One region of the Streptomyces sp. NPDC090088 genome, then DNA from elsewhere that is predicted to be linked to it. Evidence: riboswitches for the same ligand, from Rfam matches in the RefSeq annotation. Region 1 holds a riboswitch; each other region holds the start of a gene.
What was found. A riboswitch is a leader RNA that binds a small molecule or an ion and turns the genes downstream of it on or off. The one in region 1 is predicted to bind cyclic di-AMP.
Positions count from the first base shown of each region.

Region 2: it holds a riboswitch for cyclic di-AMP, as region 1 does, so the genes downstream of both, ACIPSJ_RS09710 (transglycosylase SLT domain-containing protein) here and ACIPSJ_RS32355 (peptidoglycan DD-metalloendopeptidase family protein) in region 1, are expected to answer to the same signal.
Region 3: it holds a riboswitch for cyclic di-AMP, as region 1 does, so the genes downstream of both, ACIPSJ_RS20865 (NlpC/P60 family protein) here and ACIPSJ_RS32355 (peptidoglycan DD-metalloendopeptidase family protein) in region 1, are expected to answer to the same signal.

Region 1 is NZ_JBIVDZ010000007.1:302,489-306,068, forward strand. It holds gene ACIPSJ_RS32350 (alpha-galactosidase) at 1-677, shown strand, start outside; cyclic di-AMP (ydaO/yuaA leader) riboswitch at 994-1,154, shown strand; gene ACIPSJ_RS32355 (peptidoglycan DD-metalloendopeptidase family protein) at 1,160-2,107, shown strand; gene ACIPSJ_RS32360 (DUF6250 domain-containing protein) at 2,293-3,018, shown strand; gene ACIPSJ_RS32365 (SGNH/GDSL hydrolase family protein) at 3,164-3,580, shown strand, end outside.
Region 2 is NZ_JBIVDZ010000002.1:236,386-239,965, forward strand. It holds gene ACIPSJ_RS09705 (HAD family hydrolase) at 331-1,137, shown strand; gene ACIPSJ_RS09710 (transglycosylase SLT domain-containing protein) at 1,217-1,714, opposite strand; cyclic di-AMP (ydaO/yuaA leader) riboswitch at 1,720-1,915, opposite strand; gene ACIPSJ_RS09715 (polyprenyl synthetase family protein) at 2,993-3,580, shown strand, end outside.
Region 3 is NZ_JBIVDZ010000004.1:152,481-156,060, forward strand. It holds gene ACIPSJ_RS20855 (DUF1996 domain-containing protein) at 1-76, opposite strand, end outside; gene ACIPSJ_RS20860 (PP2C family protein-serine/threonine phosphatase) at 388-1,617, shown strand; cyclic di-AMP (ydaO/yuaA leader) riboswitch at 1,785-1,958, shown strand; gene ACIPSJ_RS20865 (NlpC/P60 family protein) at 1,967-3,580, shown strand, end outside.

The sequences.
Region 1 (3,580 bases):
TCGACCACGTGCGCGGGCTGTACGCCCTGCTCGACCGGATCCGCGCGGCCCACCCGAACGTCGCCATCGAGTCCTGCTCCGGCGGTGGCGGCCGGATCGACCTCGGCATCATGAGCCGTACCGACGAGGTGTGGACCTCCGACAACACCGACCCGCTGGACCGGCTCGCCATCCAGCACGGCTTCAGCCAGATCCACCCCGCGCGGGTGATGTCCGCCTGGGTCACCGACAGCCCGAACCACCAGCTCAACGGCCGGGTCAGCTCGCTGCGTTTCCGGTTCGTCAGCTCCATGGCCGGTGCGCTCGGTGTCGGCGGCGACCTCTCGCAGTGGACCGAGGAGGAGCTCGCCGAGGCCGGCGGCTGGGTGGAGCTCTACAAGGAGATCCGGCCGCTGGTGCAGCGCGGCGACCAGTTCCGGCTGCGGCCGCCGACCGGCGGGCTCAGCGCCGTGCAGTACACCCTCGGCGACGAGACGGTCGTCCTCGCCTGGCTCCAGGCGCAGAGCTACGGCGAGCCGGCGCCGGCGCTGCGGCTGCGGGGGCTCGACCCGACCGCGTCGTACGAATGCCGCGAAACGGGCGAAGTGCACCGGGGTGCCGTGCTGTTGCACCACGGTCTGCGCACCGGCCTGAAGGGCGACCTGGATGCGACGGTTCTCCGACTGCGCCGCATTTGAGTCCTCTGTCCGAATTGGCGCCTTCACTCCCCTTCATTCTAACTCGCTCTGGAATAAAGGGGAGTGATGGGCGAGTGCGTGAGGAGCGTCATATCCGTGACCGTCCGTCGCGCGTCATGTTCACGTAATTCTTGGTTTTCGCTGAGGAATTGATAAACGCGGGCCGGTGGAATTCACGGAGGGTGACCGTGATTTCCCGTAACGGATCAAGCGAAACTCGGACAGAGGGAACCAGTCGCTTGTCCGGGTGCGTCCTGCTCGCTTACGTTCGCCACGCATCCGGACGGAACGCCGAATCCTGCCGCCGTCCGGAGTCCCCACACACTCACCCGTGCCCGGCAGGAGCGGGGGACCCACCAGGTATGACCGCCTGTTCCGGTTCCCGGGACGGCTAGGGGTGTAGCCACGCGTTCACGTGTGGCCGGGCAGCTCCAGCCCGAACCCGACAGCTCACCTCGCAGGCGCCGGAGAGGAAATGCGCCATGCCCGCGAAGGGTAAGCACCGCCGTCCCAAGGCCCAGCGATTCACCCGCTCGATGGCCGTCGCCGGAACCGGCGGCGCCGCGCTGGCGCTGCCGCTCATGGGAGCCGCCGGCGCCCACGCGGCCACCGCGCAGTCCGTTCCCGAAAAGGCCGCGCAGTCGCTGCCGGGGGTCGAGAAGACGGCAATGGAGAAGACGGCGGCCGTGCGGAAGTCCGCCGCCGCGCGTGCCGCGCACCGCACCTACACGGTGGTCCCCGGTGACTATCTCTCGAAGATCGCCCGCGACCAGAACGTCAGCGGCGGCTGGCACCGGCTCTACGCCGACAACCGGCAGGCCGTCGGCGGCAACCCCTCGCTGATCCACCCGGGTCTCAAGCTCACGCTCGACGGCCGCCGCGCCGCGACGACGGACGGCACCACGGACTCCGGCTACCGGTCCGAGGCGCGGTCCTCCGACTCCTCCGACTCCTCGCCGTCCTCTTCGTCCTCTTCGTTCTCGTCGTCGTCCTCCGCGGACGCGTCCGTGACGAGCGCCTCCGGCTTCAGCCTCCCGGTCGTCGGTGCCACCGTCGGCACCGGCTACCACGTGGCCGGCGGCATGTGGTCCAGCGGCTACCACACGGGCGTCGACTTCGTCGTCCCGACCGGTACCCCGGTCAAGGCCGTCGGCGCCGGCACGGTCGTCACGGCCGGCTGGGGCGGCTCCTACGGCAACCAGGTCGTCATCCGGCTCGCCGACGGCTACTACGCGCAGTACGGCCACCTCTCCGCCCTCTCCGTCTCGGTCGGCCAGACCGTGACCGCGGGCCAGCAGGTCGGCCTCTCCGGCGCGACCGGCAACGTGACCGGCCCGCACCTGCACTTCGAGATCCGCACCACCCCCGACTACGGCTCGGACGTGGACCCGGTCGCCTACCTCCGCTCCAAGGGCCTCGCCGTCGGCTGACCCGCCGCCCCGACGCCCCGCCGCCCTGCCGCACACTCCGAAGGCCGGACCCCCGATCCCCGGGTCCGGCCTTCGGCGCGTTGCGTTCTTGTGGCGGGAGTGTTCAGGGCATCGACAACGACGGCGGTACGGCGGCACAGTTACCCCGTGAATGCAAGCGCTTTCTATCGGAAGGAATCCCGCGTATGACCACCACCCGCCGCGCCTTCGGAGCCCTGGCCGCCGGAACTGTCGGAGCCGCCCTCGCGGCCCTCGCTCCCGCCGCGCCCGCGAGCGCCGCGCCCCGGCACCGCCGGCTGCTCGCCCACGACGACTTCCGCCACGGCCTCGGCCAGTGGTTCGTCGAACTGGAACAGGGCGGTTCGGTCACCGCGTCGCACGGGATCCTGGAGGTCGACGTGCCGGCCGGCGCGACCGTCTGGTTCCGGCGCCGGCTCGAAGGGCCGTACGTCCTGGAGTACACCGCGACCCCGGTCTCGGCGGGCGGTCCCGACGACCGGGTGTCGGACCTCAACAACTTCTGGAACGCCACCGACGTCCGCTCCCCGGGCGACCTGTTCGCCACCCCGCGCGGCGGCGCCCTCGCCGAGTACGACTACCTCACGACCTACTACGCAGGCTTCGGCGCCAACTACAACACCACCACCCGGCTGCGCCGTTACGTCGGCGAACCCGGCGTCCGGCCGCTGATCTACGACTACACCGAGCCGCTGCTCGTCGCGAACGAACCGAACCGCGTCCGGATCGTCTCCGACGGCCCGACCGTGCAATGGTGGAACAACGGCCGGCCGGTGTTCGACTACACCGACCCGGAGCCTTACACGGGTGGGCACTTCGCGTTTCGGACCACATGGAGCCACTTCCGTATCAGTGACTTCCGGGTCTGGCGATCAACCCGTCAACGTCCCTGATGGGGGCCTTATTCCAGGCTTGGCAAAGTATTTAAAAGTGTCTTATCTCACCGATCGTCAACCCCTTATTACGGTCGCGTAGGTCACACCTCAAGGGGAATCATGGTCCGACGTGGCAGACGATTCGAAGAGTGACATTGCATCAGTGATCGGGTCGTACGTGGCGGTGGGGGACAGCTTCACCGAGGGCGTGGGCGACCCCGGCCCCGACGGGGCGTTCGTCGGCTGGGCCGACCGGTTCGCGGTACTGCTGTCGGACCGGCAGCCCGAAGGCGACTTCGATTACACCAACCTCGCCGTGCGCGGCAAACTGCTCGACCAGATCGTGGCGGACCAGGTGCCGCAGGCCCTGGAGCTCGCCCCGGACCTGGTCTCCTTCTGCGCGGGCGGCAACGACATCATCCGTCCCGGCACCGACCCCGACGAGGTGGCCGAGCGGTTCGAGCGGGCCGTGGCCCAACTGACCGAGGCCATCGGCACGGTGCTCGTGACCACCGGATTCGACACCCGGGGCGTGCCCGTCCTCAAGCATCTGCGCGGCAAGATCGCCACGTACAACGGG
Region 2 (3,580 bases), on a different contig from region 1:
TCCCCGTCGAACCGGAGTCCGAGCCAGCGGACCCTCGGCGTACCGCGCGCCACAGACCGGGTCCCCGGGAGACTCGCCTAGCGTCTCGAAGCCACCGAGGAGTCCTCGGGGAGCCCTCGAAGAGCCGGCGCGCCTGGTTCCGGCGGCCTCGCCCAGGTCCGCCGACCGCCTCTCACCGCACCCGCCCCCGTCCGACCGGCGCGGTCACCTCACCCCACCGCAAACGTAACGGGTCCCACTGACAACGCCCCCATCACGGAGGCGGCGGGCGCCACTTGAGGCCGAAACGCACAGTGAGTCTCAGGGCCGTGCTGTCCGTATTCTCTGATCATGGTCGCACCCCTCCCGTACTCACTGATCGCCACCGACCTGGACGGCTCGCTGCTGCGCGCCGACGACACCCTCTCGGACCGGTCGCTCGCCGCGCTCGCGCGGGCCGGCCGGGCCGGCGCCCGGCATCTCGTGGTGACCGGCCGCCCCGCGCCGAGAGTGCGCCCGCTCCTCGACGACCTCGGCAGCACGGGACTCGCGGTGTGCGGCCAGGGCGCGCAGGTGTACGACGCCGGCGCGCACCGTCTGCTGTGGTCGGTCACCCTGGACCGGGAACTGGCGGAGACCGCCCTCGGCAAGATCGAGGCCGAGGTCGGCCAGGTGTACGCGGCGGTCGACCAGGACGGCGTGGACGGGCTCACGCTCATCGAACCGGGCTATCTGATGCCCCACCCCACGCTGCCCGCCCTGCGCGTGGGCCGGCGCGACGACCTGTGGTGCGCGCCCATCAGCAAAGTGCTGCTGCGCCACCACACCCTGTCCGACGACGAGCTGGCGGCGACCGCCCGCGCGGTGGTCGGGTCGCTCGCCACGGTCACCATGTCGGGGCCGGGAACCGTCGAACTCCAGCCGTGCGGGGTGACCAAGGCGACCGGGCTGGCGCTGGCCGCCGACCACCTGGGCCTGCGCCCCGAACAGGCCATCGCCTTCGGGGACATGCCCAACGACATCCCCATGTTCGACTGGGCGGCCTACGGGGTGGCGATGGCCAACGCCCACCCCGAACTCAAGGCGGTGGCCGACCGGATCACCTTGTCGAACGAGGACGACGGAATCGCCGTCGTCCTCGAAGGACTGTTCCCGTAGGGCTGTTGCCCGTAAGGCCACAAGGCCACACAGCGGTTGGACGCCATTGAGCGGCTCGGGCCGTCTCAAACCTCGGTGATCAGTAGGCGCCGTGGACGTTGTCGATCGAGCCGTACCGCGCGGCGGCGTAGTTGCAGGCGGCAGTGATGTTCGCGACCGGGTCGTAGATGTCGAACGACGTGCCGTCCACGTGGTAGGTCTTGAACGTCGGGTCGATCACCTGGAGCAGGCCCTTGGACGGGATGCCCTTGGCCGCGTTGGAGTCCCAGAGGTTGATCGCCTGCGGGTTGCCGGAGGACTCGCGTATCACGTTGCGGTAGATGCCGTTGTAGGTGCCCGGGATGTGCTTCTCCGCCATGATCGCGAGCGACTCCCGGATCCAGCCGTCGAGGTTGTTCGGGTACCCGGCAAGGGTCGTCGAGGGCGTCGTGGCGGTGGGGGCGGAGGCGACGGCCGCCGAGGCGGTGGTCGCCCCGAGGAGCGGGAGGGCGAGTACGGCGGCGCCGGTACCGGCGACGGCGAGTGCGCGGACGATGCGGTTACGGCGGGGACGGCGGTTCTGAGCGGCAGCAGACATGGCGAAGTTCCTCTCCGTCGCCTGCGAGGTGAGCTGTCGGGTTCGGGCCCGGGGAGTGCCCGGCCGCACCGCCCGAAGGCGAGGCGACTTCACCCCTAGCCGTTCCGGTACGACGTCCGTCGATGACGTCGGTCGCCCGGTCCGGCGGCTTACCTGGTTCCCCCGCTCCTGCCGTGCGAATGGACTCGTCAATGGGTCACGACGGGCGGCGGCAGGATTCGGCGTCCGCCCGGCGAGCGGGAACGTATGCGAGAGCACATGTCCGGAACAAGTGTCAGATTCACATAAAGAACCGATTGACCTTGATCTATGACGTATGAGGTACTTGATCCTTTGCGGTTGCCAACCCTCAACTCGCCCACGGGGAAAGGGAAGGAAGGGTCGCCTTACGGGATATGTGGCATCTGACCCCGCGTGACCTACTTCACGAAACCGCAATTAAGTCAAATCGGACATGAGGGATTTCCTGGAATCCCCTCCTCTCTGGGGCGAGTGAGAAGTGGACCTATTGCCATTCGCGCGAAATGCCCCTTTGAGGGGCAAGGAGGTGGCCCGCGTCACGGGTGATTTCGCATGTAGTCTGACTTTTTGTATTGCGGATAATTTGGACTTTAGGGGTGAATGGTCCCGCCGCTCGCGGCCGGTGCCGGGAAGGGTCGCTCTCGACGGGTGCGTGATCCTGGTCACGTCATGCCGGGTGGTGGGCCGACCGCCTGCGGTGCGTGCGTGTCCGTCGTGAGGCGGAACCCCCGCCGCGGGGCCGGTCGTTGTCATGGTGAATTGTCCGCGGTGGTGGGAGGTGCCGAAGATGGCGCCGGTGTCGTCCGTGCGGAGGTCCTCGTGGGTGGTCCCGTGAACGAGGGAGGGTGCCCGGGCGGGCATGATGTGCGCCCGTCGGCTTCGGCCGGCGGCGGAAGGGGTACCCCCGGGCAGGTGATGTCGGCCGGAGAAGGTGCGGCGGTTCCCCGGCGGGGCTCTGCCGCCGGACCCGCCCGACCCGGACCCGGACCCGCCCGACCCGGACCCGGCGGTGCCGCTCAGGGACACGGCCTATGCCGCGGTTCGGGACAACCGCCAGCACTTCCTGTTAAGTCAGTGGATGTCAGGTCGTATCAGCTGATCAAAAACATACCGGTCGTGATCCGATAGCGCCCGGGGTGTAACGGTGGGCGCCCTCGGTGATCGAAACCTGACCGGATACGCTGACTTGAGTGATGGCAGCGACCTATCGACAAACCGTGTAATCGCCAGTGGACACCAGCAGACAGGAGACCCCTCGTGACCGTCGGGCCGTTCGGGCTGAGCGTGCGGGACCAGGCTCTGGAAGCCGATGTCCAGGCCGGATTGACGGCTGTCGAGGAGGGCTTGCTAGAGGCCACCAAAAGTGAGGTCCCCTTCATCACGGAGGCCGCACAGCACCTCGTGCGCGCCGGCGGAAAGCGGTTCCGCCCGCTGCTGGTGATGCTCGCCGCGCAGTTCGGCGACCCGTACGCGCCGGGTGTCGTGCCGTCGGCCGTGGTCGTCGAGCTGACCCACCTGGCCACCCTGTACCACGACGACGTCATGGACGAGGCCTCCGTACGGCGCGGCGTCGACAGCGCCAACACCCGCTGGGGCAACTCGCTCGCCGTTCTCACCGGCGACTTCCTCTTCGCGCGCGCCTCCCAGATCCTCGCCGATCTCGGTCCCGAGGCGGTGCGGGTCCAGGCCCTCGCGTTCGAACGGCTGGTGACCGGCCAGATCCTGGAGACGGCAGGCCCGACGGACGGCCGCGATCCGGTCGACCACTACCTCGACGTGCTCAGCGGCAAGACCGGCTCGCTGGTCGCGGTCTCCTGCCGCTTCGGCGCGATGCTGTCCGGTGCC
Region 3 (3,580 bases), on a different contig from region 1:
AGGGCTGCTGGTCCGAGCCGCCCTCGGTGGCCGACGCGTAGACGTTCACCGCGACCAGTCCTCCCCCGCCGAGCATCAGCGCGACCGCTGCGAAGGTCGCGCGTCGTGCACCGGTCGGTCGTCTGCGCCTGTTGCGTCTCAAGGTCGTACTCACGGTCGTACCCCTGGGTGGTCGTGGGCGGCCGGGCATGGAAATCCCCGGCTTCATACGGACCGCGGCACCGCCGTGTTCAACGGTCCCAGAAATTCACGGTGACCTCACAGGTAGCATCATCGAGGAGTGACCATCCAACTACGGAGCGAACTCATCGGGGACCCGGATCGCGCCGCGCGATTTTTATATTTCATGGGAAACTGGTGCGAAAACGGCGGGGAGGTGACCCTGTCATGAGCGAGGCGGAGATCGACTACGCGGCGGTGTTCCAGACACTGCCCGGGATGGTGGCCCTGTTGACCCCCGAGTTGGTGTACGCGGACGCCAACGAGGAGTTCCTGCGCATGGCCGGGCGCAAGCGCGAGGACATGATCGGCCGGTATCTCTTCGACGTGTTCCCGGACAACCCGAACGACAGCACCGCGACCGGTATGCGCAACCTGGAGACCTCACTGCTGCGGGTGCTGGCCACCGGCGAGCGGGACACCATGGCCCTGCAGCGGTACGACGTGGAGCTCCCCGACCGGCCCGGGCACTGGGAGCAGCGCTACTGGAGCCCGGTGAACGTGCCGGTCCTCGGCCCGGACGGGAAGGTCGTGCTGCTGGTGCACCGGGTCGAGGAGGTCACCGAGCTGATCCGGGCGCGCCGGACCGTCGGCGACGGCCGGACCCAGGTCCTGGAGGCCGAGCTGTACCGGCGCGCGGGCGAACTGCAGGAGATCAACGAGCAGCTGCGGCAGGCGCACGCCCGGGAGCGCGAGGTGGCGGTCGCCCTCCAGGAGGCGATGCTGCCCGCTCCCCGGCAGCTGGAGCACCACCGGGCGGCCGTGCGCTACCGGCCGGCCACCGGGTCGCTGCACGTGTGCGGCGACTGGTACGACCTGGTCGACCTGGTCAGCGGCGACTGCATCGGCGTCTCGGTCGGCGACGTGGTCGGGCACGGGCTCGAAGCGGCCTGTGTCATGGGGCAGTTGCGCAGTGCGCTCAGCGCGGTCTCCCGGGTGGCCGAGGGCCCGGCGCAGGCGCTCGGCGTACTGGGGCGGTACGCGCACGTGATCGACGGCGCCGAGTCGGCCACCGCCGTGACGGCGTTCGTCGACTTCGCCCGCCACACGGTCACCTACAGCAGCGCCGGGCACCCGCCGCCCGCCCTGCTGCACCCCGGCGGACGGGTGGAACTCCTCGACCGGGCCACCGATCCCCCGCTCGACGCCCGCCCCGATCCGCTGCCGCGCCCGCAGGCCGTCACCGCGTTCGAGGACGGCGCCACCCTTGTCCTCTATACCGACGGACTCGTCGAGCGCCGCCACGAGGACATCGACACCGGGCTCGCCCGGCTCACCCGATCCCTCGCCGCGCACCGCGAGTTGGACCCCGAGGATCTCGCCGACGCCGTCCTGCGGGAGCTGCTGCCACCGGAGGGCGCGACCGACGACACCGCCCTGGTCGTCGTACGACTGTGATCGGCGGATGCGCGAAATGCCGTCCCGCGCAGCCCCATACCGAACAGTACGACGAACATCACAAATACGTATCGGACATTACGCACGTCAACCTTCACACGAGTGACACAAGTTGGCTAAGTTGACGGGTAAGCCGCTCGGCTCCCCCCGGCGAATCCCGTCGGGCCGCGCGGCCTCCGCCGAGTCCGGCGCCCTCGTGGGGCGATCCGGAGCCGGGGACCCAACCGATCACTGGGGTGAATCGGCCAACTGCCCACAGGGGCAAGGGCCGTAGGGCATACCTTCCGGATTCGACGCCCGAACCCGACAGCTAACCCGGTAGGCGGAGTACGGAAGGAGCACGACCCCCATGGCGTCCGAGAGCCGTGACGAGGTTCGACAGCGGATCAACAACCTCTACGACCAGGCCGAGAACGCCACCGGGAACTACAACGCCACCCGTGCGATGAGCGGAGGCTCGCGCTCACGCGGTGTCCCGCTGTTCAAGCGGCCCCGCCGTGACGATCCGGGGCTGGACAACATCGCGCGGGAGTGGTTCGACGGCGCGCGTTCGAGGCTGGGGCCGAGCGTCCCCGCCGCGCTGCCCTCCGACCGCATGCCCGACCGGCCCGGCCCGCGCCGGCCCGTCAGCTCCATGGCCGCCGACCTGCTCGGCCAGCTGGAGGGCTCCGGTCCGTCCCGGCTGGAGCTGACCGCGGGACCCTCGGGGCAGACCGAGATCGAGGTCGTCCGCGAACTGCCGGCGCGCCCGAAGCTGGAGCTGACGGCCGGGCCCGCCGCCGCACTGCCCGCCGGGCCGTCGAGCCCGCCCAAGGCCCTGTCCGCCGCCGCGCCGCAGCGGGCCGCGCCGGGCACCTCCAAGACCAAGAACCAGCTCAAGATCGCCAAGGCCCGCGAGCTGCTGTCCCAGCGCACCGGACAGCGTGCGGTGGCGGCGCTCGAGGCGGCCCCCGCCGCGCAGACGCAGATCTCGTGGGGCGTCACCGAGGCCCAGGCCCCGGCGCAGCAGCAGTGGGCGGCCCCCGCCATGGGCATCCCGGCCCAGCGCACCGACAGCGGCTCCTTCGGGTCCGGCGCGCCCGCCGGCCCGGGCAGGCTCCCGGCGTCGACCCCGTCGGACACCGGCACCATCCCCGTCGTGTCCCCCTCGGACACCGGCACCTTCCGCATCATGTCCCCCGGCACCGGCACCCCCCAGCGCAGGAACCCGGCAGGCGCCGGCGCGTCCCGCGTCATGGCCCCCGGCGGTGCGGGCACGCCCCAGCCGATGCCCCCGATGGACGCCGCCGCCTCCCGCGTCATGAGCCCGGGCAGCGCCCCCGCTACCCAGGTCATGCCTCCGGTGGACATGGGCGCCTCGCGCGTCATGAGCCCAGGCGGCGCGGCCGCGACTCAGGTCATGCCCACGGTGGACACGGGCGCCTCCCGCGTCATGAGCCCGGGCAGCGCCGGCGCGCCGCAGCCGATGCCCCCGATGGACCTCGGCGCCTCCCGGGTGATGAGCCCGGGCAGCGCCCCCGCGACGCAGGCCATGCCTCAGATGGACATGGGCGCCTCGCGCGTCATGAGCCCGGGCAGCGCGGTCGCGCCCCAGGCCATGCCCCAGATGGACACCAGCGGCTCCCGGGTCATGGCCCCGGGCGGTACGGGTGCCTTCCCTGCCGCCGGGTCCATGGACATGGGCGGCGTCCCGACCCCGGCGCCGGGGGACACCGGTTCCTTCCGCATCATGACCCCGGGCGCCACGGGCTCGTTCCCGATGCCGACGTCGCCCGACGCGGGTGCCTACCCGGGCGCGGGCCCGTCGGAGCCGGCCGCCGCGTATGCCGCTGCGGCACCCGCCGCGCCCATGTCGGCCCCGATGGACGCCGGGGCCTTCCAGGCCATGGCGCCCAACGCGACCGCCGCCTACGCGAGCGCGCCCCCGGCCGCGGCCGACCTCGGCTACGCGGTCGCCGCCGAC